Regions from separate parts of the Paenibacillus sp. FSL M8-0142 genome, predicted to be linked through region 1. Evidence: riboswitches for the same ligand, from Rfam matches in the RefSeq annotation. Region 1 holds a riboswitch; the other holds the start of a gene.

Evidence for each region. Region 1 has a riboswitch for cobalamin ahead of NSQ46_RS27190 (ribonucleoside-diphosphate reductase subunit alpha). Riboswitches for the same ligand answer to the same signal wherever they lie in the genome.
Region 2: it holds a riboswitch for cobalamin, as region 1 does, so the genes downstream of both, NSQ46_RS06185 (ABC transporter substrate-binding protein) here and NSQ46_RS27190 (ribonucleoside-diphosphate reductase subunit alpha) in region 1, are expected to answer to the same signal.

What each region holds. Positions count from the first base shown of each region.
Region 1 covers NZ_CP152008.1:5,984,237-5,999,770, forward strand. The annotation lists gene NSQ46_RS27150 (YmaF family protein) at 1-355, opposite strand, end outside; gene NSQ46_RS27155 (DUF2935 domain-containing protein) at 376-1,137, opposite strand; gene NSQ46_RS27160 (hypothetical protein) at 1,279-1,563, shown strand; gene NSQ46_RS27165 (carboxypeptidase-like regulatory domain-containing protein) at 1,949-2,812, opposite strand; gene NSQ46_RS27170 (YjcZ family sporulation protein) at 3,131-3,235, opposite strand; gene NSQ46_RS27175 (dihydrofolate reductase family protein) at 3,856-4,386, shown strand; tRNA gene NSQ46_RS27180 (tRNA-Thr) at 4,662-4,733, opposite strand; gene NSQ46_RS27185 (MTH1187 family thiamine-binding protein) at 4,847-5,152, opposite strand; cobalamin riboswitch at 5,508-5,748, shown strand; gene NSQ46_RS27190 (ribonucleoside-diphosphate reductase subunit alpha) at 5,942-8,275, shown strand; gene NSQ46_RS27195 (ribonucleotide-diphosphate reductase subunit beta) at 9,528-10,559, shown strand; gene NSQ46_RS27200 (GNAT family N-acetyltransferase) at 10,832-11,773, opposite strand; gene NSQ46_RS27205 (hypothetical protein) at 11,927-12,067, opposite strand; gene NSQ46_RS27210 (DUF2975 domain-containing protein) at 12,348-12,830, shown strand; gene NSQ46_RS27215 (helix-turn-helix transcriptional regulator) at 12,841-13,080, shown strand; gene NSQ46_RS27220 (DUF817 domain-containing protein) at 13,145-13,942, shown strand; gene NSQ46_RS27225 (AAA family ATPase) at 14,041-14,799, opposite strand; gene NSQ46_RS27230 (AAA family ATPase) at 14,994-15,534, opposite strand, start outside.
Region 2 covers NZ_CP152008.1:1,305,507-1,321,040, reverse strand. The annotation lists gene cobU (bifunctional adenosylcobinamide kinase/adenosylcobinamide-phosphate guanylyltransferase) at 1-477, opposite strand, end outside; gene cobT (nicotinate-nucleotide--dimethylbenzimidazole phosphoribosyltransferase) at 474-1,541, opposite strand; gene NSQ46_RS06195 (ABC transporter ATP-binding protein) at 1,628-2,413, opposite strand; gene NSQ46_RS06190 (iron ABC transporter permease) at 2,413-3,459, opposite strand; gene NSQ46_RS06185 (ABC transporter substrate-binding protein) at 3,456-4,466, opposite strand; cobalamin riboswitch at 4,880-5,090, opposite strand; gene NSQ46_RS06180 (GNAT family N-acetyltransferase) at 5,263-5,778, shown strand; gene NSQ46_RS06175 (histidine phosphatase family protein) at 5,832-6,833, opposite strand; gene cbiB (adenosylcobinamide-phosphate synthase CbiB) at 6,830-7,807, opposite strand; gene NSQ46_RS06165 (adenosylcobinamide amidohydrolase) at 7,804-8,541, opposite strand; gene cobD (threonine-phosphate decarboxylase CobD) at 8,842-9,966, opposite strand; gene NSQ46_RS06155 (lipoate--protein ligase) at 10,128-11,129, shown strand; gene NSQ46_RS06150 (metal-dependent hydrolase) at 11,274-11,987, opposite strand; gene NSQ46_RS06145 (DMT family transporter) at 12,349-13,263, shown strand; gene NSQ46_RS06140 (Cof-type HAD-IIB family hydrolase) at 13,323-14,129, shown strand; gene NSQ46_RS06135 (MerR family transcriptional regulator) at 14,227-14,991, opposite strand; gene NSQ46_RS06130 (MBL fold metallo-hydrolase) at 15,339-15,534, opposite strand, start outside.

The sequences.
Region 1 (15,534 bases):
GATGAGCATGCGGGATTCTGCCATCAACGGTGGTATAACCTTCAAAATAATGATAGTGCCCACCACCTGCCAAGGGAATGGCAGGACCCGTTGTTCCTCTAATCATGTGCTTGTGCTGGTCATTAAACGATGTTTGAGCATGATAGTTATGGACGTGTGGAACACCACTCGGAGCTGGTTCAGTTACACCCACGTAATGATGGTAATGTCCAACATCAAAGGATGTATCTCCTTCAAAGGGATGAACATGAACGTTAACTGGCCTTCCATCCCAAGATGTAAGAAAAAGTTGATGTGAATGTCCGGAACCGGAGTCATCGGAATGAACAACAAATCCCGTTACTTGTATTTCCATCACTTAAGGCCTCCCTTACATTAAAACAGGATTTCTTTTTTGTTTACCTTCATGCCGCTCAATGACCGGTCGAACATGTCGAGTATGAATAAGAATCGTTCGGCTTCACGAAACACGTGATCTGCTAATAGAGGGTGAATGATGCTTTTGATTCGACACTGCTCAATCAAATCGCGCGCAGTCTTCTTAAAATCTCGCAAGGATTTGACTGAAACGCGGTTTTCATCAACAAATTGACTAAGCAGTGGATGTGTTTGCGATTGTGGACGCATGGAACTTAAGTCGATGGCTTGAAACATCAACGTATCGAATTCTTGGCTAAACTCTCTAGCCTGTTCCACTAATTTTCGCTCGGATGGATCAAGCAGATGACCTATAAATTTTGCATGGTCAGCCATTATTTTCAGGAAAAAGACATTTTCATCAATAATCGCATCAGGCAATGGTTCAAGTCTCCCGCTATTGAGTTCCTCCAACCGATTTCTAAAGTAATTTGCTTCCCGGCTAACATGATCGACAAGCAAGGGAAAATTGTTTCCCCCAGGAAGCTGGCACCTAAGTATAAGCCCAAGGACCTTTCTCTTAAATGCCCAAATGTGTGAAGCTGCATTGCGGACTTCTGAATTAAACTGTCTAATGGTTTCGGGATCCGTATCTGCTTGATATGAATGTGCTCTTCTTTCAATATCCTCAAATATTGCATAGAATTGGTTAGCCTCATTAATTAACTGCGTATCTTCACACCTAAATCCAAGTCGAAGAAATAAAGAATGTTCTTTCATAATGCGTGACCAAAAACGTATTTCGTCTAATGATCTGATTACAAAAGGATCCGACAAACCATCTCCCACCTTTCGGCACACTACAAGACAACCGTTTATATTGTCATGTTATCAGAGCGTATGAGGATGGCATGTTTCAATATGCTACTGGAGAACAAAAAATCAATTAAAGAGCTAATTCACAAAAATTCCTCATCAGATATCCTGCTGGGACAGGAAAATTTCGCCGGGGTTTCCCGTTGCGTTTTAGTTCCCTTTGGGAGCGGCGCGTTTATCTTCAAATCGGAAGCCCGCTTATCTTGGTACTTCCACTGCCTGACCGGTGCCTCCCCAAATAGAAAGAGCGTCCATTTCAACGCTCAAATCACATGGAAGCTAGCCACAAAAAATAAAGACGTTCTTCTAATTGCCGAAGAACACCTTTAGCACTTTAATTTATTCGGATGATTAAAAAATGTGTTTTATATAACAGCTTTAGTTTTCTTGCGGCTTACCCGTTTATTATTCCTCACCGACACCCCCAGTTTGATGTCTACCGGGCATATTCTACGGTATTTTAGGCATGAGTTTCGCTCTCTTTTACTGCTCCATTTTATTGTGTTTCTGCAACCTGCTTTGCTGCGAATGTAGAGCTGAAACCGATGCTTATAGACGGTTCGTTTTTTTCTGACAACCAAACAAAACGTGACTCGAACGGGACTGAAGCCATGCCGGACGGAATGATTCTTGCCCTTAAGCGCCAGCGGAACCCATCTACTTTCTTCAGCACCGATTGAAAAAACAGAACTGCCTGTAAGAATTTTAGTCTCCTTCATCCTGTATTCACCTGAACGGTCCCTTTCACACGATAGGTTCCCGGGGGCAAATCGCCAAATAGGTAGAGCCCCCCTTGATTCGTACGCGTAATCTGGATGATCTGTTCCACTCCTGCGTTTAACCTATAGAGCGCCACTAGGGCATTGGGTATCGCTGCTCCAGTTGCTTGGTCTGTCACGATACCACTTACAGTCCCTGTATTTGCATCCGGATCGACTGTCAGGTTGATGTCAAGGGGGGCATATTCAGGACCTTGGATCGTTACAGTGGCACTTTGGCTTGATAAAAATCCGGCTAGGGTAGCCTGAACGAAATAGGTACCGTCCGGAAGCTCAGCAAACAAATACTGTCCGGATGCGTTGGATGTCAAGGTTCCGATCGGAGTAACCGTGCCCCCATTGATTTGAAAAAGACTAACCAAAGCATTATTCACAGGTTCATTATTCGAAACGTTCCTTACGATGCCAAACAATGCTCCTCTCGTTGCTGCGGGGTTTGGCTGTAAAGTAATCGAAACTTGTGTTGGTCGACCTTGGGTAACTGTTAGCGGAATACGGACAGGTGTCAGGTAGCCAGGTTCAGCAGCAGTGATTAAATAAGAGCCTACTGGAATATCTGGTATGATATATTGCCCCTGAGGGTTGCTGTTAACATGCTCAAATGGCACCCCTTGAGAAGTATATAACTGTACTGTGGCAAAGGGGATCGGATTTCCATTCGGCAGCAGCACTGTCCCCTGCACGACACCAACGGAGGTGTTGGGTGAGGCTTGAAGTGCTAAATTGACACTCTCTTCTTCATGTCCATCTACGGTAACTGGAGCACTTGGTTGAAGTTTATACAAGTCGGAAATCGGCAAAACAACACCTCCTTTCACCAATCGTTCAACTCAATATATGCTTGGGCGTTTATAAGCGACTGGTCTATTGACGATACTCTTACTTTTTAAGCAGTTACTAACCTGAACAACGTCGAAAAAGCTTTCTGTCGATGATTTTGCCTCTTGCTTATGTATTTGGCATTCCGAATAAGCTGACTATCGTGTAGGAGAGCTTTCATGGGGACGGTAAATCGCCGCCCCCAAACCAAAGGGATGATCCATGAGTTTGACATGACATCACAACAGAGATGAATGAATTCTAAACAAATTTACAATGTTTTTCTTGCCGTTGTGTGATTAAATCCAAAAAGTTCCTAAGATAATAACCAAGAGAATAAATAAAACTAGGACAATACCTACTGTATTCCCATAGCCGTTGTAACAAGGTTTTTCGTAACCCACTGATATTTACCTCCTCGCATTTTGGAATAGTACAGTTTATGAGCATAGACGCCCTTAGACTGGACATTTCGGTAATAATGTTCAGAATGTGCGGATGTATCATGGAGATAGATTTCTGATCAACCATTTAATTCATTTCACGAACTATCACGCCCCTGCAGGAAATAAAAAAACGCGGAATTGAACCCCCGACCTACGCATTACAAGTGCGACACCGTAGGTTTCGGAAAGGTTCTACAGGGTTCCGGAGGTCTATTAGTTATGGGCTTTTATGCGCCTAAATCCGTTTAAGGTTCTCGAAGTATTTCTTGGCCGTTAGAAGATTTGTTAGAAGTTCTGTTAGAAGACTGAAGCCCGTGAGCTAATACTTCGGGGATTTTTAATGGGTATTCGGATTTTATAGTTGAAATCAATGATATAGCATCAGCAATGTAAATCGGGATATATGGTTGAATCGTCTAAGCTAACGTTGTATTCGGTCGGGCTGTGCCACATTAGCAATCCATGAGAAACCGGGCATGCCGTTGGATGATAAAATTTTAGACATAGAGGAGGCTGCATATGGAACGTGTAATCCTGATGATGAATGTGCAAGAAAAACAGGGAGGAGAGTCAATCACATGGCAAAAATCGTTTTCGCGTTGAATCAGTCTCTGGACGGGTTCGTCGACCACATGGCACTTCAGCGCGACCCCATGCTATTCCTTCATTTCATCGAAGACGTGCGCGGTCTGACGGGTATGCTGTACGGGCGCCGTATGTATGAGACTATGCGATATTGGGACGAAGACCCTTTTGAATGGGATGCGCAGGAACGGGAATACGCAGCTGCGTGGCAAAGCAAACCGAAGTGGGTGGTGTCGAGGACGTTAAAGTCCGTCGGACCGAACGCTTCTCTGATCGAGGGCGACCTCTCAGCGGCCATACGGGGGCTGAAGGCTCAGCATGAAGGGGACATTGAAGTTGCCGGGCCGGAGTTGGCGCACAGTCTAACGGAGCTCGGTCTCGTTGATGAGTATCGACTCTATCTCCATCCCGTCGTGCTGGGTCACGGCAAGCCGTTCTTCGCCGGACCGCGTCCGCCCCTGCGCCTCGTGGCAAGCGATCGCATTGGCGAGCAGGTGATCAGGTTGACCTACGTTCCAGTTTAGTTTTGCGGTTGGTCCAGCGACCTAAGGGGACGATAGTTCGATAAACAGCGGCGGTCTATGACTTTATTTTTTCATTCTTGGCTACCGCTGTTTAGGTTACTGTGTGTTAGTCTAGAACTTATTTTTCAAAAGGATATTGAATCCCTAATTGATGGCGAAAAACCCACTTCAATTGACTAAAAGGGTAGAAAAATGGTAAAAGATCGGCCAAAAACACGAAAAAGACGCCGTCTCCGAAAACTCGGAAAACCGCGCCGTTATTGACTTTCTAAGGATGCTGGTGAAGGGAATTGAACCCCCGACCTACGCATTACGAGTGCGTTGCTCTACCCCTGAGCTACACCAGCGAATTTGTTGAAGTTATCATTCGTTTTTGGAACAACAAAATATATTATATTCCTTCGGCGGGAAAATGCAAGCCCCTCATTAATGGAAAAAACACCCTATAGGAGGGGTTGCATTACCCGCCTAATTTCTCCTGCACCGATTGGATCTTCTGCTTGCTTGAGGATGCCCGGTCGCGCCGGTCGTCGATTTTGACAGAGGTGGATACCCGCTTGGCACCCGACAAGAACGGCGCCTCGTGCAACGCCTCGATCGCACGCCAAATCATAGGGAGCTCCCCTTCAATAATCGTGCTCATCGAAGTCAATTCGTACGTAATTCCCTCCTGTTGCTTCAATATACGCTGCATTTCCGCCACATATGAGCTTAAGCTGGTCGTTGCCGTTCCGATCGGAATGACCGTTACTTCTGCAATTGCCATCACAATAACCTCCCTCGAAGCATTCCATTCATCCACAACGTGGTTGAATCCGATATAGATATCATATCAATTCCGGGGCGTCTTTTCAAAATTTCGCAAAGTCGTCAACACACAATATCTTGTATGTCCAAGATCAAATTTTTATATGGGTCATACGATCCGTTGTCAAAACGCAACCGATGCGGAATCCGCGCAAAAACCGTCGCATTTGGTCACAATCCATGGAATCTTGAGCGGTTTTGACGGTTGGCCAACTAGCATATTACCTGTCCGTTTGCTATAATTCTCCTTGCGTTTATTTTTAAGAAATCGGTTTACAGATACAAGATATTGGGTTACATTAGATTAACGACAACCAAATATAGTGTATACAGGTGCCGCGCTAGCCTATCAGGCAGCCCGGCTTAATAGGGAAGCATGGTGAAAATCCATCACGGACCCGCCACTGTAAAGGCCTCGGGGCTGTTATGAATATGCATATGCAGCTGCCGGCAGTTTGGCAATACGTCACTGAAGTTCCCCGAAAGCGAACTTTGGGAAGACGCCGAATATGTACGGCCTAAGTCAGGAGACCTGCCTGTATACTTCAGACACCGACCTACGGGGTTATAGGGATGTGTTCGTGAAACTTGCGTCTGTACATAACATCATGCCCAAATATGGGCTTATGTCAGCTTTATTCAAACCATCCACAGCGCACGGACATTTTCAAGCCTGCCCTTAGGTTTTAGAAAATGTTTTTTTCATGTTCTTTTTTCAATTTCCCCCAAAGAAAGCGAGGATTTTTGTATGCCCCAGCTCGTAGTTAAACCAAACAACCGTCAGCTTGCCTTCGATGAAATCCGCCTCTCCGTCTATGCCGACCGGATCCTGAAGGGATTGGACATGCTAGACAAGGAGCGCCTGCTTCGAGGCGTGAATTCCAAACTCCGCGGTGAGCAAGTTACCGGCGAGGAAATCAGCAATGCCTTCACGATGTCCGCGCTTGAGCTTGTATCCAAGGAAGAGCCTGACTGGAAATTTGCGGCGGCTCGTTCATTCCTAACATCTTTATATAAAAAGGCGGCCCACAACCGCCGCTACAAAGCCTATCCGGAAGAGCCATACGGCGCTTTCTATCCGCTCATTACGGAGCTCGTCCAGAAGGGCATCTATCGTGAAGACCTTCTGACCTGCTATACGAAGGAGCAAATCGAGGAGCTTGGCGAGTGCATTGATCCAAGCCGCGACCTGCTGTTCGATTACATCGGTCTCTTGACGCTGGCCGAGCGTTACCTTGCAACGGATTTCGACGGGCGCGTGATGGAGCTCCCGCAGGAGCGCTACATGGTCATTGCCATGTTCCTCATGCACCAGGAGCCTGAAGACAAACGCCTCGAGCTTGTTAAGGAAGCGTACTGGGCAATGAGCAATCTGTACATGACGGCCGCAACGCCAACGATGTCCAACGCCGGCAAGAAGGTCGCAGGCCAGCTCTCCAGCTGCTTTATCGACACCGTTGACGATTCCCTGGAAGGCATCTTCGATTCCAACACCGACGTAGCCCGTCTCAGCAAAATGGGCGGCGGCATCGGCGTCTACCTCGGAAAGGTCCGCGCACGCGGCTCCGATATCCGCGGCCACAAGAACACCAGCTCCGGCGTCATCCCTTGGATCCGCCAGCTGAACAACACGGCGGTGAGCGTTGACCAGCTCGGCACACGCAAAGGCGCCATTGCGGTCTATTTGGACGTGTTCCACAAGGATATTTTGTCCTTCCTGGATCTGAAGCTGAACAATGGCGATGAGCGCATGAGAGCGCATGACGTGTTCCACGGCGTATGTCTGCCTGACCTGTTCATGGAGGCTGTTGAAGCCCGTGAAGAATGGAGCCTGTTCTGCCCGCATGAAGTGAAGAAGATCATGGGCTGGAAAGATGAGAACGGCCGCCCGCTCGGCCTTGAGGACTTCTACGATCAAACGCCGGGTCAAGGCGCGTTCCGCGAGAAATATGCGGAAGCCTTAGCGAATCCGAACCTGCCGCGCATTACGGTACAAGCGATCGATATTATGAAGCGGATCATGAAATCCCAGCTGGAGACCGGAACTCCGTACATGTTCTACCGCGATACAGTAAACCGTGCGAACCCGAACTCCGCCCACGGCATGATCTACTCTTCGAACCTGTGCACGGAAATCATGCAGAACCAGTCGCCAACCGTGGTTGAGCAAGAAGAGCTCGTCACCAAAGACGGCCAAACCCGGATCGTGATTTCGAAAATCCCTGGCGATTTCGTTGTCTGCAACCTGAACTCCATTCACTTGGCGCGTGCAGTGCCTGCCGGCGTATTGGAGCGGCTCGTACCGATCCAGGTTCGCATGCTGGACAACGTTATCGACATCAATAATATCGAAGTGCTGCAAGCTCAATATACGAACAGCCAGTACCGCGCTGTCGGACTCGGCACCTTCGGCCTGCATCATCTGCTGGCCCTCGAAGGCATCCGCTGGGAATCCGACGAAGCGGTTGAATACAATGATAATCTGTACGAACACATCAATTACCTGCTCGTGAAATCCAGCATGGAGCTGGCCAAGGAAAAAGGCCACTATCCGAAATTCAAAGGCTCTGCCTGGGAAAGCGGCGAATACTTTACGTTCCGCGGTTACACCGACGGCGAGCATGAAGGCAAATTCGTAACCACCGAGCAGTGGCGCGAGCTGCAGAAGGAAGTTCAAGAGAACGGCGTCCGCAACGCGTGGATGTTCGCGATCGCACCGAACGGCTCCACGTCGATCATTGCCGGTTCTACGGCTAGCATCGACCCGCTGTATGAGCTGCTGTCTTATGAAGAGAAGACGACGTATAAAGTGGCCAACCCGGCTCCGGATCTGTCTGAAAAAACAATCTGGTATTACAAAACAGCCTTCCTGATCGACCAGCATTGGTCCATTAAAATGGCTGCTGCCCGTCAACGTCATGTGGACCAGGCGCAAAGCTTCAACCTGTATGTTCGTCCTGACATCCGGGCATCGGAATTCCTGGACCTGCACCTGCATGCCTGGAAAGCCGGCATCAAGACGACGTACTATGTGCGCAGCCGTGCGCTGACGATCGAGGAATGCGAAAGCTGTGCTAGCTAACGAACCCACCCAAACCCTCCCTTCCAAGGGAGGGCCCCAAGGGCTCTGCCCTCTGGACACCCGCAAGTTTGTGGAATGATTGGGTGAGGCGCTTCTTCTCCCAGGTACTTTGGTGCTAGGAGCGCTTTCTCCCTGCGGGAACGCTGGAATGTTGGCGCAGGGACGAATGATTTCATGCGTGCTTTGATGGTGCAACTTCCTGCAAGGATCGCTCTCCCTTCGGGATTTGCTGCTCATGCGGCGCGAACACAATGAGCGGGCTGCTTGCGTGTTTGGTACGACTTCCTGCGGGGATCGCTCTCCCTTCGGGATTCGCTGCTCATGCGGCGCGAACACAATGAGCGGCTGCGTGCGTTTTTGGCGCGGCTTCCTGCGGGGATCGCTCTCCCTTCGGAATTCGCTGCTCATGCGGCGCGAACACAATGAGCGGCTGTGTGCGGTTTTGGCGAGGCTTCCTGCGGGGGATCGCTCTCCCTTCGGGATTCGCTGCCCATGCGGCGCGAACACAATGAGCGGCTGCGTGCGGTTTTTGGTGCAACTTCCTGCGGGGATCGCTCTCCCTTCGGGATTCGCTGCTCATGCGGCGCGAACATAATGAGCGGGCTGCTTGCGTGTTTGGTGCAACTTCCTGCAAGGATCGCTCTCCCTTTGGGATTCGCTGCTCATGTGGCGCAAACACAATGAGCGGGCTGCTTGCGTGTTTGGTGCAACTTCCTGCAAGGATCGCTCTCCCTTCGGGATTCGCTGCTCATGCGGCGCGAACACAATGAGCGGCTGCCTGCGTTTTTGGCGAGGCTTCCTGCGAGGGATCGCTCTCCCTTCGGGATTCGCTGCTCATGCGGCGCAAACACAATGAGCGGGCTGCTTGCGTGTTTGGTGCAACTTCCTGCAAGGATCACTCTCCCTTTGGGATTCGCTGCCCATGCGACGCGAACACAATGAGCGGCTGCTTGCGTGTTTGGTTCAACTTCCTGCAAGGATCGCTCTCCCTTTGGGATTCGCTGCTCATGTGGCGCAAACACAATGAGCGGGCTGCTTGCGTTTAGTCGAGCGCGAAGCGAACATCCGTTGAGTAAGCAATAAAAAAGACTACAAGGGTAAGGGTATCCAATCGGAGGAGTTTACGTCCGCCTTTGGGAGCCCTTTGCACCCTTCACAATACATTCAGGCAAAGGGCGGACAACAGCGGCCGGAGAGTGGATACCCGTCCTGTTGATACCCGCCCTACTATAAATGCAAGGAGAGAATGGTTATGCAAATGCAAAAAATATTCAATACCGAAGCACCTAACCGCTCCACACGGATCATTGAGGGCGAATGCTCAGGGATCCTCAACTGGAACGATATTCGGATGCCTCATATGTACAAGCTGTACAAGGTGCTGCTGCTGAACCACTGGATCGCGGACGAAATCCCGATGTCCAAGGATGCGCAGCAATTCCCGCACCTTGATCCGGAGGAGCAGCGCACCTTCAAGATCAACATCTCCCTGCTGGCTGTGCTGGACTCCATGCAGACGATGTTTGTCAGCGACGTGAAGCGCTATTTCACCGACTCCTCGCTTGAGGCCATCTCGGCCATTATCGGGCAGCAGGAAGTCGTTCATAACCAATCCTACTCCTATGTGCTCTCCTCGATCGTTACGGAGCAGGAGCAAAAGGAAATTTTCGAATACTGGAAGCATGATCCGGTTCTGCTGGAGCGCAATCAGTTCATCTCGAACATTTACCAGAGCTTCCGGGACAATCCGTCGCCGCAATCCTTCTTTGAAGCGATGGTCGCCGACCTGATTCTCGAGGGCATTTTCTTCTATAGTACGTTCGCCTTCTTCTATAACCTGGCCCGTGATCAGAAGATGATGGCAACGAGCCAAATGATCTCCTACATTCAGCGTGACGAGAACCAGCATTGCTACTTCTTCGCTGAAGTGTTCAAGCAGCTGCTCAAGGACTTCCCTGAGCTGAACACGAAGGAGAACATCGATTACGTGTACCGCACGATCGATCGCGCGGTCGAGCTGGAGACGAACTGGGCGCATTACACGCTGAGCAATGTGCGCGGCATTGATCTGAACGAGCTGTCCGATTACATCAAATACATCGCCAACCGCCGCATCACCATGATGGGACTGGAGAAAGCGTACGAAGGCGTGGACGTGAACTGCATGCCATGGATCAAGCCGTTCTCCGACGAAGCGCTGAATGCAACGAAGACTGACTTCTTCGAAGCGAAGTCCCGCAACTACGGGAAAGTCGGCGACGACAACGGGTTTGACGATCTGTAAGCTGTACTCGCAGGTAAGCCCGGATCTGCCAAGCTTTTATCTCTCATAGACAAAACCTCCGCTATCCCTGCAAAGGGATGGACGGAGGTTTTTTACATGGATGACAGGGTGGATGATGAATTTACTTCGATGACATGATGGATGCCATCATGATTTTACTTGGGCGGATGAACTGTTGAATATATTTGGATGGGCTATATGGATGAATTACTTGGACGGGTTACATGAATGAATTCCCTCTGGACGCGATCCCTCTTCCTGCCCGCCTTTTCTTATCCGGCAGCCGCCCATACCTCGATCTCGACCTTCAGCTCCGGCATCGCAAGCCCCGGCACATAAGCCATCGTCATCGCCGGCGGCCGACCGCCATGGAACTTCGCCCACACCTCATGGAAATGGCTCCAATCGACCTCTTCCACTGCCCAAATATTGATTTTGACGATATGGTCCGCCGTGAGCGATTCGGCTTCCAGCAACCGCTGAATATTCGCAAGCGTATGCTCCACCTGCTGCTTCATGTCATCCGGCAGCTTCCCTTCCGGATCGGTTCCGACTTGGCCGGAGAAGACCAGCAGCGCGGCTCCATGCGGCACCTTGGTGACATGGGTGTACGGACCGAGCGGCGGCGCAATGACGGGCGGGTTGCAACGTTCAATTCCGGACCGCTTCTCCTCATCGGCTTCGTTTAGGATCGCCAGCGTTTGATGGTCCTCCCACCGTCCGTTGATGTTGACGTTTTTACGGGCGATGCCTTCCTTATGGAACCCGGCCTTCAACAGCACGTTCATCGAGCCGAGATTATGCGGCATGACTCCCGCCTCGATCCGGTGGAACCGCAGCTCCTCGAAGGCATGGCGGACGACCAGCCGTACGGCTTCCGTCATGTACCCCTGCCCATTGAATGACTTATCCAGAAAATAGCCGATCCAGCAGCTCTGCAAATTCCCACGCACCGGCTCGGTCAGCATGACTTCACCGATGATCTGCCCGGTGTCCCGCAATACAATGGCATACAGATAGCCTTGATCCGTTTCCCGATCGTCCACCGCCTTCCGGATCCGTTCGATCTGTCCCTCCTTGGTAAAAAAATGCTCGTCCCGCTTGCCAGTAAACCGCTGAAAAAACTCCCGATTCTCCTTCTCCAGCTTCAGCAGAGCCTCGGCATCCGAAAGCTCCACCGGCTTCACAACAATACGTTCCCCTTGCAGCTGCATGCAAATCTCTCCTTTTTCGATAGGATGATATGGCCGCATCTCCTATGCGGCAAAACAAAAAAACACCATAGGTTATACCTGTGGCGTACGCTGCCGATCCATGCACCACAGGTAAGCGACCTGTGGCGTTTATTCCACTGTATCCTTACATGATCATGAGGCCGATCGCAGGATAACGGTCGCGTTCAGTTTCCAATTGTGGACACACTTCTCCCGTGATTGGCCAAGATCAAAGAAAACAGCGGTGGAGTATCCGATGCCGGGGGACAACGAAACAAGCGATCTCTTCTTCATCCGAATACTCCTCCTCTTCGTTAAAAAATGAACTTTCCTAACCTGCCGTACGTTCTTAATCCCCCATAGAATACATCATTTCAAAACGGTTGGCAAATCGCCGCCGCATCCCCTTACCATCCCGATTCTACCTGGACTGAAGGTCTAATCGCAGCTATGGATTTATGACGACAGGAATATTCCATAACAACAATAATATAATATTAATCAATATTAATTTATTGATAAACGATAAAAGTCGTGTTATTATGATGAACAATAAATAAGCGAGGTGCATGTTATGAAACAAGGAACAACACTCTTTTTAAGAATCGCGGTTATTCTGATTGGAATTCCGGTTCTTGCTTTGTGCATATTTGTGGTGCCTAATATCGCGAGTTTCGCGGCTGAATTGTATCCGGACCATGTTTATCTAAAATATCTCGTTTCCATCGATTTGTATGCATCGGCGATCCCCTTTTACTTAGCTCTGTATCAGGCTTTTAAGCTGTTAAACTACATCGACCAGAATAAAGCCTTCTCCGAATTGTCCGTGAAGGCATTAAAGAGTATTAGGAACTGCGCCATTACGATCAGCATTTTGTATGCGGCCGGCATGCCGCTCTTCTATCTCCTGGCGGAGAAAGATGATGCCCCGGGGATCATCGTGCTCGGACTGGTCATTATTTTTGCTTCATCCGTGATCGCCGTCTTTGCCGCTGTTCTCCAAAGACTTTTACAAGAAGCGATTCATATCAAATCCGAAAATGATTTAACGGTCTGAGGTGAAAACAATGGCAATTATAATCAACATTGATGTGATGCTGGCCAAACGGAAAATGAGTGTTACCGAGCTGTCGGAGAGGGTAGGAATCACCATGGCAAACCTGTCGATATTGAAGAACGGAAAGGCCAAAGCGATTCGCTTCTCAACGTTAGAAGCCATTTGCAAGGCTTTGGACTGCCAGCCCGGAGATATTTTAGAATACCGCGATGAAGACGTCCAGGTTAAACGGGATTCATCAGGGAGTTAGTTCAATGAATCCATTCCAGAAGGGGAGCTTGCTCATGGACCATTCAAAAATGGAGACGCGCAGCATGAGGGCACTACGACAGCTCGTTCGTTTTGGTTGGGAGCAGGCCTTATCGTGCTTGTTTCCGGTCGTTATTTTTGCCTCATTGGCCTTTACGAAATTCGTGCCGCTTCCCTTCCTTCCGCGCTACGACTGGCTTCTCATTATCTGCCTGCTGATGCAGTGGTGGATGGTGCGTTCCGGGCTTGAAACACGGGATGAACTCAAAGTGATCACGTTGTTCCACCTGATCGGACTCGCTCTTGAAATTTTCAAGGTTCACATGGGCTCTTGGTCATACCCGGAGGAGGGATATTTTAAAATCTTTGGCGTGCCTCTGTATAGCGGATTCATGTACGCAAGCGTAGCAAGTTATCTGTGCCAGGCTTGGAGGCGGCTGAAGGTTGAACTGGTGAAATGGCCTCCTTTCTCGCTCGTTGTAACGCTGGCAGCCGCGATTTATTTAAATTTCTTCACGCACCACTATTGGATCGACGTTCGATGGTGGTTATCCGGACTCGTCATCCTCGTCTTTTGGCCATCCTGGGTCACCTACGAGGTGAACGGGACTCGTTATCGGATGCCGCTTGCCCTTTCTTTTGTACTTATCGGATTTTTTATATGGGTTGCCGAAAATATCGCAACATTCTTTGGCGCGTGGAAATATCCAAACCAGGCCGAAGCCTGGAGTCTCGTTCATCTGGGGAAGGTGAGCTCATGGCTCTTATTGGTGATTGTCAGCTTTCTGATCGTGGCAACGTTAAAGCTGGTCAAAGGAAAGGGAAAGCATTCCGACAGGAAAGATCACTGGTATAACGGTTAGGGACCCTGCTATTAAAAAAGTCGAATCCTTACATGGTAAGGTTCGACTTTTTTAGTGCAGCGTTCTGCTGAAACACGGGTTTTACGAATAAAATCACGCTATTCCTCATCGTCCGCAAACAGTTCGCGCAGCATCGCTCCCCGGTTGTTTACGAATTCCTTGGTGATCATATAATGGTCCGTCTCCTCCAGGCTGGACTCCTCTACGCCCTCAGGGGTCAGCTTATAAATGACCGAGTCCGGGTAAGCCATGACAATCGGGGAGTGCGTCGAAATAATGAACTGCGAATCCTCCTGAACCAGATCATGGATTCTCCGAAGCAGCGCCATTTGGCGAAACGGGGACAGCGCCGCTTCCGGCTCATCCATAATGTACAGCCCGCTCCCGCGGAACCGGTGCAAAAAGGTGGCAAAGAAGGATTCCCCGTGCGACTGCGCATGCAAGGATTTTCCTCCGTAGGAATCGTACAGCCCGGGAATCTCCCGCTCCATCGCATCCACCTCGGACGCAACGTTGTAGTAGCTCTCCGCCCGGAAGAAGAAGCCGTCCCGCGGTTTGCGGACGCCCCGGACCGTTCGGATGTATTCATACAGCCTCGAATGGGTTTCCTCGGTAGCGAACGAGAAATTCATCGTTCCCCCTTCCGGATTGAAGCCGAGTGCCGCCGCAATCGCCTCCAGCAGCGTCGATTTGCCCATTCCGTTCTCCCCAACGATGTAGGTGACCTTCGGATGGAACGTCAAGCCGTCCATCGCGTTTACAGCCGGCAGATTGAAAGGATATTCCCGAAATGAAGGTATCCGGTCTCTCATAAGCACAACGCTTCGTAAATAAGCCAGCATGGCAGAGCTCTCCAAGGGCCTTCCCTCCTTGCGTCCTATGATTAAAATCTACGATTCGGCGGGTTACATAATGCTCGGCACCTGCTTATCCTGCATCTCCCTATACGACAAGCGCGCATGACGGCTTCATGAAGATAGCCTGCCATGCGCGCAGCATAAGCTTCGTGGTGAACGAAAAGCCGGTCCTTTTGCCAAAAAGGGGGGCCTTTCTATTCCTGCACGATGAATTGGTACAGCTCGTCCACCTTATCCTCGGTAAGATCACCGCTGTTGTCGAATACTTTGATCGACGTCTGCGGAATGTCCCAATTCACTTCCGGCACGAAATCCACCCGCTTCTTGAAGTCATCCCAATGGTCCAGCTTCCACTGGTCCCGCTCCGTTTGGCGATCGATAATCCGCTCCTTCTGCAGATCCATATCCTTTAACGTCACCACGATCACCTTCACGTCCACATCGCTCTTCGTCAGGCCAGCGGCCGTGATGACCTCCTTGATCCACTCGCGGTTCTTGAGCTCGGCGGTAAACGGCGAAATCATGAATACGTTCTGCCCCGCATTCAAATTCTCGATGCAGATATCCTTCGTTGTATCATATTCGAGGTCGCGCAGATTTTCCTTATAGAAGGAAGAGTCCCGGTCATTCGGATCCAGTCCGTTGCTTTCCAGGAATTTTTCAACAAAACGGCCGCCTACCGTATCGCGGTCAAGAAAAGCGGCCGGTATACGTACCGCAAGCTTCTTGGCAACG
Region 2 (15,534 bases), 2.0 Mb from region 1:
AGCCCAATCGCGGAATATTCGGCCGAGCGGGTACTCGGGGACGATCCCCGATCCCACTTCGTTCGTTACCAGAATCACCGTTCCGGGATACGTCTGAACGGCTCGGGCCAGCCTGCCGATATCCAACTGCAGCCGTTCCTCCATAGCCGCAGCTCCTTCCGGCTCGACCTGGAGCAGCACGTTCGTGAGCCACAGCGTCAGGCAATCCACGACGACCGCTGGCGCATCCGATGCCGATTGGCCGAGCGTTTCGAGCAGCTCCGGCAAGGCGACGGGCTCTTCGACCGTCTCCCAGCGATAATCCGCATCGCTGCGCCTATCCTGATGAATCCGAATCCGTTCCTTCATTTCATCGTCATACGCCTGAGCCGTCGCAATATAAAGGCCCGAGGACGACCGTTTCATGCAGAGCTTCTCGGCGAACGAGCTCTTGCCGCTCCGGGCACCTCCCGTTACGAGCGAGCTTAATGGGTTCATAATTCGCCTCCGCTTATTCCCGCGCTTTCGAAGGTTGCCATCTCGCTCATAATCCGGCAGGCGGCTTCTATCATATGAAGACATAACACGCCCCCGGTTCCTTCGCCAAGACGCATGTCCATATGCAGCATCGGAGACAGTTCCAGCGCTTGCAGCAGCAGGGCATGTCCACGCTCCTTCGAATTATGGGAAGCGATCATATAGGAACGCGATTCGGGGCAAATCGCCGCAGCGATCAGAGCGGCTGCACTGGATATGAAGCCGTCGATAACGACAGGGCAACCCTTGGCCGCCACGCCGAGAATGAGTCCGGCCAGACCGCCGATCTCATACCCGCCGACCTTGGCCAGCACATCCACCGGATCTTCCGCCAGGGGGCGATTGACCGTAATGGCCTGCTCGACAACGCGGATCTTATGCATCAGCCGCTCGTCGCTAACGCCGGTTCCCCGCCCCACGACCTCAGCCGGAGGCTTGCCGGACAGAACCGCGAAGACGGCGGCGCTCGGCGTCGTATTGCCGATCCCCATTTCCCCGGTCACGAACACCCGGGTTCCATGGGAGTAGAGCTCGGCGGCTACCTCGGCGCCGGTCAGGATCGCCTGCTCCGCCTCCGCCCTCGTCATCGCAGGCCCTTTTGCAATATTTTTCGTTCCTTTATTAATTTTACGGGAAAGGAGACGTTCATGGGACAGATCCGCCGCAACGCCAATATCCACGCACAGCACGTCCGCGCCCGCTTGACGGGCCAATACGTTGACGGCAGCGCCGCCGTTCAGGAAATTCATGACCATCTGGGGCGTTACTTCCGACGGGAAGGCGCTGACGCCCTCCTCGCACACTCCATGGTCACCAGCCATGACCACGACGGCCTTTTTCTCGAATGAGGGCTTGATCGTCCCGGTAATTCCCGCGAGCTGAATCGCCAGCGATTCCAGCTTGCCAAGGCTCCCGGGAGGTTTCGTCAGCTTGTCCAAATAGGCGGCGGCTTCCGCCTGCGCCCGGGCATCGGGCGCGGTGATTGTTCCAACCGATCGCGTCAATCGGTCCATGAGCTCCTTCATGCACGAAGCCTCCTTTTTACTTATCTCGCTTGCTTTTACTTTATCCGAATCCGTGCGCTGCGGGCAAGGACAAGGCTTGCCGGTCCTTATTTTCTCGACCGGTTCGCGGTGAGCAGCACCTGCGGCGCGCCGTTCTCGGGGTGCTTGACGACGGAAGGCATGACCCGGAATATCCGGCTGATATACGCCTCGGTCAGCACTTCCTCCGGTGACCCCATTCCTGCAACGCGCCCCTCATGAAGCACGAGCAGCTTATCGCAAAACTGCGCGGCCAGATTCAAATCGTGCAGGACGCTGATTACGGTAATTTCCGACGTCTGTCTCCAAGCATCCACCATCTCCATGAATTGAAGCTGGTAATGAATATCGAGGTAGGTCGTCGGTTCATCCAGCATCAAGAGCGACGGCTCCTGCACCATCACCTTGCCGAGCGCAACCCGCTGCCGCTGGCCGCCGCTCAGCTCCGTAAGACGCCGCTCCTGAATATCGCGAAGCTCCAGCTTCTCCATGATGCTGTCAATCAGGGGTGCCGCATCCTGCTCCTCCCGACCAAGCCAGTTCAGGAATGGATAACGCCCCATCTCGAGCACTTCCCGTACTGTAAAATCAGTCGGGTCCAGTCCCTCCTGCTGGAGCACGGCAATAATTCGGGCGAGCGCCTTGCGGCTATAGCTTCCGATATCGCGGTCCAAAAGCCGAACACTTCCCTTGGAAGGCCGCTCCACACCGGACAGCAGCTGCATTAGCGTAGACTTACCGCTGCCGTTCGGCCCGATGATGCCCCACCATTCGCCTTTTCGGACCCGAAGCTCGACCTCCGACAATACCTGCGTGCGGCCATAGACCTTCGACAGCCCTTGGGCAACGATCATCATGAGAATCCCTCCCTGCGCCGCTTCTTGTTCCGGTAGAGCAAGTACGCAAAGAATGGAGCGCCGATAAACGCAGTGACCACCCCGAGCGGAATTTCAGTCGGAGCGAGCACGGATCGTGCCGCCGTATCGCACCACACCATGAATATAGCGCCTCCCAGCGCGGATATCGGAATAATGACACGATAATCCGAGCCCGTCATGAGTCGGATCATATGCGGCACCACCAGTCCCACAAATCCGATCACGCCCGAGACCGATACGGCCGCGGCTGCAAGAAGCGTAGCTACGACCAGAACGCTGGTCTTCAGCCGATCCACGTTCAGTCCCATATGGGCAGCCTGCCTTTCGCCGAGCGACAGCAGATTCAAAGCCCGCGAGCGGCTCCACAAATAAATAAGCCCTACCCCAAAATACGGGAAAAGGATGGCCACGTAGGACCATCCGCGCATGCTCAAGCTTCCCATCGTCCAGAACAGAATCTGGTTCACCGTGTCTTTGGACATCACCGTTAAGAAGGAAACGACGGCGCCGAGAAAGGATTGCATTACGACCCCGGATAAAATGAGTCCGTGCACCGGCAGCTTCCCCTGATCCCGTGCCAGCAGCAGAACGACCCACAGCGTACCCGCTCCGGTCAGAAAGGCAACCAGCGGCAGCGTGTAGCCTCCGGCAAAGGAATACTCCAATCCGAAAAAAATGAGGGACGCCGCTCCAAGCGCTGCTCCGGAAGACACGCCCAGCGTAAAAGGATCAGCCAGCGGATTGCGCAGCACGCCTTGAAATGCCGCTCCTGCCACCGCAAGCGAGGCGCCGACCAGCATTCCCAGCAGAATGCGCGGGAGCCTCACCTTCATTAAAATCTGCTCGGAGGATACCTCCCAGCCCGGGACGATCGCATCGCCGAGCCAAGGCAGCCGATGCAGCAGCATCGCTCCAATCTCGCTAACAGGCAGGTCGACCGAGCCGATTCCGAGGCTGACGATCAAAGTCAACAGCAGCAGGACAATGCCGGCCGTTCCGTAACCCGCCAGTTTTTGTCTCATGGTGTCATCAGTTCCGGATAAACGGCTTTGGCCACTTCAATCAAACCTTGCGTGACGCGCGGCCCCGGACGGCTCAGCAGATTATCGTCCATCGCAATGACCCGGTCGTTCTTGATCGCTTCGATCTGATCCCAACCGTCGCGCTCTTTAATCATCTGGTCCAGCGTTTTCTTGGTGGCTTCGTCGACAACATTGCTCGAATACAGAATGACATCCGGATTCGCCGCAATAATGTTCTCCTCGCTAATTTCGAACCAGCCCTCTGTATCCCCGGCTGCGTTGACGCCGCCGGCCAGCGTGATCATCTCATCCATGAACTCGCCTTTGCCGACGGTCCAGCCCGGCGAGAACTCGACGTACACTTTCTTCTTGTCCTCTTCCTTCACGGATTTCACCGCTTCCGTAACGCTTGCCAGCTCCTGCTGCATCTGCTCGACCACAGTCTGCGCTTCCTCCTGACGGTCGGTAATTTGTCCGACCAGCGTAATGGAAGACATGACTTCTTCAATCGTGGACGGATCGTTAACGAACAATTTCACGCCCATCCCGCGGAGCTTCTCCGCGTTTTCCGCATTCATCGACGCGCTGAACACGACATCGGCCTCGGCTGCGATTACAGCCTCTTCATTCACCTGGAAGCCTCCCATTTTCGGCTTGGATTTCGCGGCTTCCGGATAATCATCCAGATCGGACACACCTACGATTTCCTCGTCCAGCCCGAGGGCAAACAGCTTTTCCGTCTCGGACGGAGCCAGGGATACGATACGGGTCGGCGCCTTCTCGAAGGTGACCTCCGTTCCGGTCGCATCCTTAACGGTGAGTGGATACTGCGTCTTCAGCGCACCCTGCTCCTCCGCAGGCTGTTCAGCCGGCTTCTCCTGCTGGGCAGGCGTTTCCGAAGGCGCACTATTCGGCGCGGCATCCTCGGCGTTTCCGCAGGCGATCAGCGACAGCGCCATCAGCATCGCCACGATCAAGACGGACCATGATTTCAACATTGCTTTCATTTTCTTGTTTCCCCCTACGTCATCATTGAGAACCCTAGCCTGCATATTTCACAACTTCAATTCCGATCCTTACCGGGTATGAAAACGACTGTCCTCGCATGTATAAGGAGAACTCGCCGGGTTCCACCGCACCTAATCCTCCGGGTACCCCTGCCATCCGATAGGACGAAAATACCGGTGTGCCCCGGCAGCGGGATCAGGTGGCCGGCATCGCCTCTTCGTTCTCCAGCAAAAATCCCCGACTCCTTGACGAATAAGGAATCGGGGATTACGTTTCAGCTTCAGGACACCTGCAAACATATAGCATTGATCATCAACAAAGCAGCTTATTGCCGGAAAACCGTACCTCGACAGCTCCTGCCGCTCCCGCGATCAAAACGGGTCCAAGTGAACGTAATCCTCTCCTCGAAGGACCGTCATTCATTGCCGAGGGCAGGTCTCCTGACTTACAGGCCTAACGACTTCTCCGCCTTCCCAAGCGCATTAGCGCTCAGTGGCATAAGGGGAAGTCTCCTGCTTCACAGTGGCGGGACCGTGCCGGATTTGCACCGGCTTCCCTATTAACCCGAAAGGCAGGCCGTCAATACCGGCTGCCTGTCCAGGACCCTCGCAAATCATATGAATCATGCTTATATAGCCAAGCTGGATTTCTCTGAACAAGATTATAGGGGATAACCCCTGCCCTTACAACTAAAGGATTCACCCATTCTTCGAGTATAATGGTACTGAAAGTTCTTGTTATCGTTCATTATTCGCCTGAAATCACATCTTTTTGAAAAAGGGAAGTGAATCCGTGATGAATATTCCTTCAAACCATAAGCCGGAGAGGCTCCGTCTGACCGTCCTCGAACCCGAGCATCTTCCGGTGCTGGGCCAATTCTCCCTCCCGGAGCACCAGCGAAGATTCACTTCGCTTCCGGACGAAGCGTTGAAGAAGCTCGGCAATCCCCCTACAGAAGACAAGCTGCCGGTCGTTCTGCTCGCGGCGGATAAGCCCGTCGCCTTCTTCATCCTGGATCGCGGGGAACGTATCGCGCGTTATACGCCGAACCAAAGCGCCGTGCTCCTTCGCGCCCTGTCCGTTGATCACAAGGAGCAGGGGCGGGGCTACGGCCAGGCTGCCATGCGCCTGCTGCCCGAATTCATTCGCTCGCGCCTGCCGGGAGTGAACGAGGTTGCCCTGGCGGTGAATGCCCGTAACGAGCATGCCCGTCACGTCTATATCCGAGCCGGCTACCGGGACCGGGGATACCGGGTTATGGGCGTGCAAGGCATCCAGCATATACTGCATCTCGATCTGGCGCTCCATTGATGTGTCCTCTTATGGATTGCCTACGCTGCTTGCCCATTGGTATGGCAGGGCTGTCAGCCCATTATCTTACCCTGCCAGCTCTGTCCGTTCCATGCCAGCTTCAGCCTCAGCTCCTCACCCGGCAGGATGCGCAGGCTCCAAAAAGGGGTATCCGGAACCGTAGCCGCCGCGATCTGGCGAATCACGCCGCCATGCGTGACGACCAGCAAGTCGGGAATTCTTTTGGAATCCCGGCCCCTGGCTTCACCGTTCTCGTCATTCTCAAAGCTGCGGCATAGATCTTGGTGCAATCCCGCCAAAAAATGCTGAATCCGGGACGCGAAGGCTTCCCAGCTCTCTCCGCCCGGCGGAGTAACAGCTGCAGGGTTCTCAATCCAGCGGCGATATAACGGGTTATTCTTCAAATCCTCGTAGGTTTTCCCCTCCCACTCCCCGAAATGAAGCTCGCGCAGCCTGCGGTCATACACCGCTCCCGGAATTGGCAAAACTTCCGTATTCCCGATTAGACCCGGGCTATGGACCTCGTCACCAGTCAGCAAATAGCGAAGGGTCTGCTTGCATCTGAGCAGGTCGCTGCAGTATACGCGTGCCCATTGCAGGCCTTGGAGCCGCCGCGCCAGCGGGGCCAGCTGTTCCAGCTCCGCGGAGATCACGCCCTGATCCTCATGGCCAAGGTATCGCCGCTCCTGATTCCACCGCGTAACGCCGTGCCGGACCAGGTGCAGGACAACCTGCAGCGGACTCGTATCTTTTTCAAGTAGTTGAATATCCCTCTTATCCTCCGTATGGTATGCAAAGTGTGCAGGATGTGCATTTTTCACGTCCTTTGCATCCTTTGCGTCCTTTGCGTCTTTTGCGTCTTTTGCGTCTTTTGCGTCTTTTGCATCAATCGCGTCTATCGCCTCATTCACGTCGTTCGCTTCGTTCAAGGCTTTTGCCTGATCCCCATCGATCGCTTCCAATGCGGCGTTTGCGTCAATTGCCTTATTGCTTTGTATTGCATCCAGTCCTACGTCCTCATCGTTTGCATTCACGATATCCTTCGGCTCCCTCATACCCATGCTCCCCCGCCTGCGGCGATAACGATCGCCAATACGGCGGTGCCGATCACGGTAAAAATCACCGAAGCCGCGAGGAGCAGCCGGGTCGTGATGCGGATGTCCTCCGCATTCAGCGCCCGCTCCGGATCTCCCATATATGCCCGGAACGAAACGATCCCTTGATAAGAATTTTCCCCGCCAAGGCGAATGCCGAGCGCACCGGCCACCGCCGATTCCGGAAATCCGCTGTTTGGGCTCGGGTGTTTCCTTGCATCTCTTCGGACGGTAGCGATGGACTTCTGCCAAGGCAAGGAGAACATCGCGGCCGAGATCGCCACCAGCCCCGCCGTCAGCCGGGCGGGAATCCAGTTGGCGACATCATCCAGCCGGGCCGATGCCCAGCCAAGATGCTCGTATTTCTCATTCTTATACCCGACCATCGAATCAAGCGTGTTCACCGCCCGGTAAGCCATCGCCAAGGGCGCCCCGCCGATGAGGGCATACAGCAGCGGGGAGATGACCGCATCGACGATATTTTCCGCCACCGTCTCCACCGTTCCCCGCACGATTTCCGGCTCATCCAAATGGGCCGTGTCCCTTCCTACGATCATACTGAGCGAACGGCGGGCAGCCGGAAGGTCGCCGGCACGAAGATGGCCGTACACCTCAAGGCCGGCATCGCGCAGTCCTTTTACGGCAATGGTTGTCGCAATGAGCACCGCCTCTGCGCCTGCGGCCAGCCAAGGATGAATAGAGGCACACAGCAGCAGGAGCAGCAGCGTAATCGCATACGCCCCGCCTGCAACAATGAGCGGGAGCAGAATGCCGGCCCGCTTCAATCCTGCCGGCGATTGGGTACGGGTGCGAATCCGCTTCTCCACTGCACGGATCGCTTTACCTATGCCAATGACGGGGTGCGGAAGCCATCTGGGATCACCGATCAGCAGATCGATCACAACGGCCGCCCATAGGATCCAGACCGCTGTCATAACCGCTCTTCTCTTTCTGTTCGAACGCTTTCCGTAACGCTGTTATACACAAGGCGTCCAATCATGCCGCCGAGGTCGGTTGCGGTGCCGGCATAGCGGTGTTCCACCCCGTAGGCTTCATTCCCGCTGACGGCGAGCACGATCGCATCGGTCGTCGTCCCGGTAGCAGCAGCCCCGGTTTCGTGATCCGCAATCCCCAAATCACCGAGCGCTGCCGCTTTCGCTTCCGTAGCGGTCAGGATCGCGTTCACCATGCAGGCAGGCGTCATCCGCCCGTCGATCATCAGCATGATATTGATCGTGCCAGGCTGATAGGCGGCGAAGGTGGTCCGGCTGATGCCTGCCCGCGCGGCATTGCCTGTTCCGGCCGTCGAGCAGCACAGAATGGAAGCCTGGGAGCCGCCCTCCTCCCAGATTGACGCATATTTCAGCCGGACGGCGGTTAATAACCCGGCCGTCGCATCCTCCGGGTATCCGCAGCCGCGAATGAAGCTGTGCATGTCCTTCACGGGATCACTGCAATCGTAGCGCCGGTCCACATACCGGTTAACGATATGATTCAGTCTTGCATAGCCTCCGCCATACACCGCACTGCCCAAGGCATCCGCCGGCTGCGGGAGCGATATGCGGATATGCGGGTGCTCCGGGTAGCCCTCGGATGAAACGATCAGGCCGGGCCATACGGCGGACGAATAACTGCACGGCTCCGTAATGTGCAAAAAAGGTACTGCCACGTCTCTCTCTCCCTGCTCTAAACATTTGAAATGGCTCCCCGGTTAAAGTCACTGCGAAGTGACGGGGAGTTTAAAGATCGTTCATACTTCTCCCTGTGTGCACGATGCATGGTAGGGCATGCTTGGAGGGCTGGTTGTCCATATTCCCCACCCGCTTGGCTCGTTCCTCGCCATCACTGCAGTATTCGAAGGAGACTGGTGAATTCGAGATACAAATCTGTTCTTCGAACCCGATTGTCCCTCAGGTAACGCAAGCTTAGGCTTGCTGCCTCGACACTGTGGAACGTAGGGCGCCGCCATTTACGCCTCCGGCCGAGACGAGCCCTGGAGCACTTCCGCAGCGGTTTGCAGCAGCCTGCTGTTGGATTCCCCATCCTTTACAGCCAGGCGGAAATGGCGTTCTCCCAGTCCGGGATACATGGCGCAGCTGCGAATCAGGACACCGCGCCTGCCCATTGCCGTTTGAAATGCCGCTGCCGTCCAACCGGTCGGCAGCTCTCCCAGCAAATAGTTGACTTCCCCTGGCGTCACGTCCACACCGAGCGCCTGCAGCCCGTCGGTCAGCCTCAAACGCTCGCCATGAATCAGCTCCAGGGTTCGCCGCTCATACTCGCTGCCGCTTCTTAGACAGGCTTCCCCTGCCAACAGGGCCAGTCCGTTGACGCTCCATGTCACTTGCATGGCTGACATGGACTGGATGACGTCCGGATGGCCGACCGCATAACCGAGGCGCAGTCCCGGTATCGCATAGAACTTGGTCATCGATCTTATAATGACGGTCCTTGAATAAGAGGACAGCTCCGGCAGCAGCGTCTGCCTCTCTCCATGCGGAATGAAATCCATGAACGCTTCATCCAGCACGAGCCACGTACCCAGCCGCTGCGCCTCCCCTGCGATTGCCCGGATGTCTTCCAAGCTGTACTGTACGCCGTTCGGGTTGTTCGGCTGACCCAGGAACACCAGGTCACAGCCGGACAACAGCTCCATGATCCGCCGGCTGGACGCGCGCCATGCCCCTTCCTTCTCGCCGCTTACGGAGCGTATGCCCGCTCCGAACTTAAGAGCCAATTCGCGGTATTCCGAGAAACAGGGATCGACAACGCCGACAATCTCAGGCCTTAGTGCCAGCAAGAGCAGAGCCATGCATTCCGCGGCACCGTTTCCGACCAGAATATTTTCGGTCCCGGCTCCCACATGCTCGGCAAGCATCGCCTTGAACCGGCGATGCCCCGGGTCGGGGTAACGAATGACCGCTCCCAGACCATCCCGCAATGCTGCGATAACTTCCACCGGAGGGCCTAATGGATTAATGTTGGCACTGTAGTCGAGAATAGCCTCCGCCCTTTGTCCAAACCTCGCCGCGGCCGTCTCGATATCGCCTCCGTGACCGTATACTTCGATCCAAGACTGCTTGGTTTCCGTCATTTCTCACGCCTCCTGTACTTGCTGCTCGCAATGCCATCATTATGTGGGTACCTTCACCCAAACGTCAATACGGAATGCTTTGTCTTTCGCACTGCAATTGGTTTACAATAAGTGAATAAGAAGCAATTCCAATCTAAATACATGTAACGACGGAGGATGTTATGCTGTTTATCGATAATCAGGGAATCCACGATCCCGCCATCAATCTGGCGATTGAAGAATACGCCTTGAAGCACTTGTCCATGGACGAGAGCTACCTTCTCTTTTACATTAATAAGCCTTCCATCATTATCGGGAAGCATCAGAATACGATTGAGGAAATCAATCAGGAGTACGTCCGCAACAACAACATCCAGGTCGTTCGCCGGCTGTCCGGCGGAGGCGCGGTGTATCATGACCTCGGCAACCTCAATTTCAGCTTTATTACGAAGGATGACGGCCAATCCTTCCACAATTTCCTGAAGTTCACGCAGCCTGTTATCGACTTTTTGCGAAAAATGGGCGTGCCTGCAGAATTAAGCGGCCGCAATGACCTTCAGGTCGGCGAGAAGAAAATATCGGGCAATGCCCAATTCTCCACCCGCGGACGCATGTTCAGCCACGGAACGCTCATGTTCGATTTGAACCTGGATGATGTACAGGCCTCCTTGAACGCAAATCCGGAAAAATTCAAATCCAAGAGCACGAAATCGGTGCGCAGCCGCGTAGCCAACATCAAAGAGCTGCTCGGCACCGACATGACGATCGAGGAGTTCCGCGCAGAGCTGCTGCGTTCCATTTTTGGCATGGAGCCGGATCAGGTGCCGCAGTATGTGCTGCAGGACAAGGATTGGGAGATCATCAACCAAATCTCCAAAGAGCGTTATCAGACTTGGGATTGGAACTACGGCCTGTCGCCGGAGAGCAACGTGAAGCATGCCAAGAAATTTCCGGTCGGCATTATCGATATCCGGATGGATATCCGGGAGGGGCATATCGGAGAAATTAAAATTTACGGGGATTTCTTCGGTGTAGGGGATGTCGCCGATATCGAAAACCTCCTCCGCGGCAAAAAATACGAGGAGCAAACCGTTCGCGCCGCCTTGTCCGGCGTTGACGTCAAGCACTATTTCGGCAACCTCGAAATGGACGATCTGGTAGGACTCATCTTCCTCGAGGAATAGCATCCTCCCCAAGCGGCACAAACAGACCCGCCCTTCAGCGAAAGCGCAATCGCTCGCTGCTGTGGGCGGGTCTTCTCTTTGTCTGTTTTATCCGCATACATCTAATGGACCGAGGTTGTTCCTTAAGGCTTCCTCCGAACGGGATTAGCCCGATGCCATGAACACGTACCACAACAGCACCAGCGTCAGCAGAATGCAAATATTCTCCACCGTGCGGCCCCAGCGGCTCCCCGTGCTCATGATCTTCAGCTTGATTCGCCACTTCAGCGGCGGCAGCGGCCGAATGCCTCGATTCGTCAAGGCATCGGAAAGTAAATGGATGGAATACGATAAGCCCCCGGCAAACCACAGGCTTTCCGCTCCCTCCTTGCCCTGTGAGGCAAAATACAGGAGCGCGCACCAGCCGCAAGCGGCGTAAATCGTGTGCGTGAACCCGCGATGGGTGACAAGCGAGGCCACGATCAGTACGCTGCCTGCAATCAGGTTCCATGGACTGAAGGCTTGTCCGAAGGCGATAAGGCCAAGCCCGATCAGAAACATGACGACATGCCGAAGCGTCCTGCTTGGCAGAAAGGATACAACCCCGATTAATCCGGCCAAGGCGAAATTCCATGGCGCATAGTCGCGGCCATAGAACAATACGAATAGAGCCGCCCCGATCATGGCCAGCTGCAGCAGGCGCAGTATTTCGGCAGGAATGGCCTTGCGAACCAGCAGGGAATTCGGCTCGTCAATATCGGGAAGCAGCGAGCTGACTAAGGCCACCGCGGCGGCGGGCAGCGTCACCTGAACCCCGCTCATGCCCATAACCGATAACGTGACCCCTGTGCTGATAATTAAATGTGCTCTTCCCATCATGATGCAATTCTTCCTTTCTCAGCTCTTCCATGCGTCTTGGAGTCCTATAATAGCGCTGTATACCCGCTTCACAATCACCCGAAAGCGAATATACGTTCGGTTTAATAGTATAGCAAAATCATCCTCTTTTTGTCCAGACCTTCCCATCTGAGGACCCCTTGAAACGGTTGTCCGATTCTTCATTTTGGGATACAATTTGATCACTTGCCTGCACTGCGATGCCAGACCCAGCCAAGAAATGACGTCTGATCCCGAGCACTTGGGGTGCAGCAGCTTTAACGACTAGCCCGCTCCGGTCGCATCCGGGCTTTTCATTATGCTAGATAACATTTACATACGAATTTGAAAGGATGACACCATCGTGAACCGATCTCGCGCTGCCGATCTCAGCCTCCTTCTGGTCGCCATGATGTGGGGATGTACGTTTCTCATCGTTCAGCATGCGGTACGCGTGCTTCCGCCCATGGCTTTCAACAGCGTCCGTTTTCTCGGCGCCGCCTTGCTGCTGGCCATCATCATTACCGTCTTCTATCGGAGCCAATGGAAGGAAATGACCCTTAAAATGCTCCTGCACTCGTGCGTGCTGGGCCTTTTTTTATTCATAGGCTATGCCTTTCAAACCGCGGGATTGCTGTACACAACGACCTCGAACGCGGGGTTCATCACCGGACTATCCGTTGTGCTGGTGCCCTTCCTGTCCTTTGCTCTGCTTCGGCATTCGATTTCCAAGTATACCTGGTTCAGCGCGCTGCTTGCAGCGGCAGGGCTGTACTTGTTGACCTTCTCCGGATCGGGCATGAGCCTGAACCGCGGTGACCTCCTCATCTTTGTATGCGCAATCGGTTTTGCGCTGCATATCGGTTATACGGGGATCTATGCCGGACGCTACCCTGCCCTGCCGCTCGCGGCGCTGCAAATGGCGGTCGTCGGACTGCTTAGCCTCGCCGCTTCTGCCTTGACGGAGCCTGTTTCGGATCCCGCTGCCCTCTTTGAGCAGCTGACCCGGCCCCATGTGCTGTGGGCACTGGCCGTATCGATCGGGCCCACAAGCGCTTTTGCCTTCTGGATCCAGACGGTATGCCAGAAGTATACGACGCCGTCCAGGGTCGCGATCATTTTCGCGACAGAGCCTGTTTTTGCCGCGCTGACCGGAATTTTGTTCGCGGGCGAGCGGCTTACATTCATCGGCGGTATCGGCTGTGTATGCATTTTGGCCGGGATGGTGGTTGCGGAATTGAAATCCGTGCCGCCAAAGGTACAATCAGAGGCCGTTTAGAGGTACAATAGAAGGCAGATACAGATAGAGACCAGAGACCGACCAAAGGAGAGAAGACCATGACAACCTACAAACTGATGGCCATCGATATCGACGACACGCTGATCAATGATGACAAAGAGGTTACGCCCGGGGTCCAGCAAGCACTGGAAGAGGCCGTTTCGAAGGGCGTCGTTGTCACGCTCGCTACGGGGCGTGCCTATGCATCAGCCCAAGCGATAGCCAGACAAACCGGACTTAACGTTCCGATCATTACCTATCAAGGTGCCCTCATCAAAAACCTGCTGGACGAAAAGGTGCTGTACGAGCGCTATTTCCCGATCGATGCCGCCGTTAAGCTCTATGAATACTGCGTGGAGCACAATCTTCATCTGCAGACCTATATCGACGACAAGCTCTATGCCCGTGAGGAAAACCAAAAGCTGATCGACTACTGCGCACTGAACCGGACCCCTTATTATATAGAGCCGGACTTTATGAAGATGGTGAAGCAGCCAACCCCGAAAATGCTTATTATCGATGATCCGGACGTGTTGGACGAGCTCATTCCTATCTTCCGCGAGCTGCTGGGCGAAGACGTGCATATTACGAAATCGAAGCCGCATTTTCTGGAGTTCATGCATAAAGAGGGGACGAAAGGCCATGCGCTTACGTTCCTGGCCAATCATTTCGGCTGCGATCTGAAAGAAACCATCGCGATCGGGGACTCCTGGAATGACCATGAAATGCTCGAAGCGGCAGGACTTGGCGTTGCGATGGGCAATGCCATTGAGCCGCTGAAAGCAATCGCCGATTTTGTGACGAAGAGCAATAACGAGGACGGCGTCAAGCACGTCATTGATACCTTTATCCTCAACCCGAGCTAATGTATATAATGCTGCAACAAGCCTCCGTCTCTGACGGGGGCTTGTTCTATGTTCACGAACCTGTATCAAGCGAATTCCTCTACCCCTCCGACTTCAGCTAACGGTCCCGCTCCGGATCAAATGTATGAATCGGCTTGTGCTCCGCGGACTCGTCCGCCCCCATGAGCCCCACCTCAATGCACAGCTCCATCAATTTCTGAATCCCGATATACTGCCGACGATTCCGCTGATGAATGCCGGCCAGCGCTTGCTTCAGCAGCTTTCTGGCATGGTCGATGCTCTGGTTCTCCACCACCTGGACAATCTCTTTGATTTTATCGAGAAAAAATACGGTCGTTCGCAGCGATCGGATCAGCAGAACTTGACGAACATGCTTCGGCGTATACAGCCGGTATCCGTTCTCGGGATTCCGATCGGGTGTCAGCACCCCCTCCTTCTCCCAATGACGGATGGCTGAGGGTTCCACATGCGTTGCTTCGGCCACCTCACCGATGGTCATGACCGGCTTCAGCTTCTTCTGATTCTCAATGGGCAGCTCCGGATTTTCCAGCATGGCCAGCGTTTCGTCGGCGGTTTTCTTCTCCTGCATAAGCTTGACTTGCTCCGCATTCACGAGCCATAACGCTGCGTCCAGCTCTCCATTTTGTACATGACGAAGCACCTCGTAGGTAACTGCGTATCCGAATCCGGGAAACATGGCCCGAAGGCAGCGGAAATAAGCGAGATGCACTTGCGTATATAAACGGTACCCGTTCGCGCTCCGTTCCGGTGCAGGCACGACGCCCCAGGATTCATAATGTCTTAACGCGCTTGTGCTGATCCCGAGTTCATCGGCAATTTCCTTCGGCTTGTAAAAAGGCATGCGGCTTCCCTCCCTCTTCCGATTGAGAACCTACTGTACCAGAAACACGAGGCTCTTGCAAACCTTAAAATTCAACCTTAAAGCTTCTTGATAAGGTTCCAAAATATAAAAGCACGGAATCGAAAGGGGCACAAGCTACCCATCTTCTCACTTGCATCAATGTTGTATAGTGGTTGGTATACCGTGTATCGATTCGTTCCCTCCGCTGCTTCGATGCCCGATCCTGTCCCGCTCCCTTCGAATCACCTAAACAAGAAATAGCCGCGCACGGACAACATCCGGGCACGGCCATCTGGTTTCGATCCGTATAGGGGTGAAGCCCAACGGATTTGCTGCGCTCCTACCCTTTACTTGTGCAAGCCCACCGTCATGCCCGCCTTCGCCACGCGAACCCCTTCGGGCAGCGGGAGGGCCTTCCGGAGGTCCACGTCATGGGACATATGGGTATAGATCGTCTGGCGCGGCTTTACCTCGGACAGCAGCTCCGCGGCTTCCCTCATGTCATAGACGGAGCGCGTCTCAAAAGGTGCCGTTTCATGCACG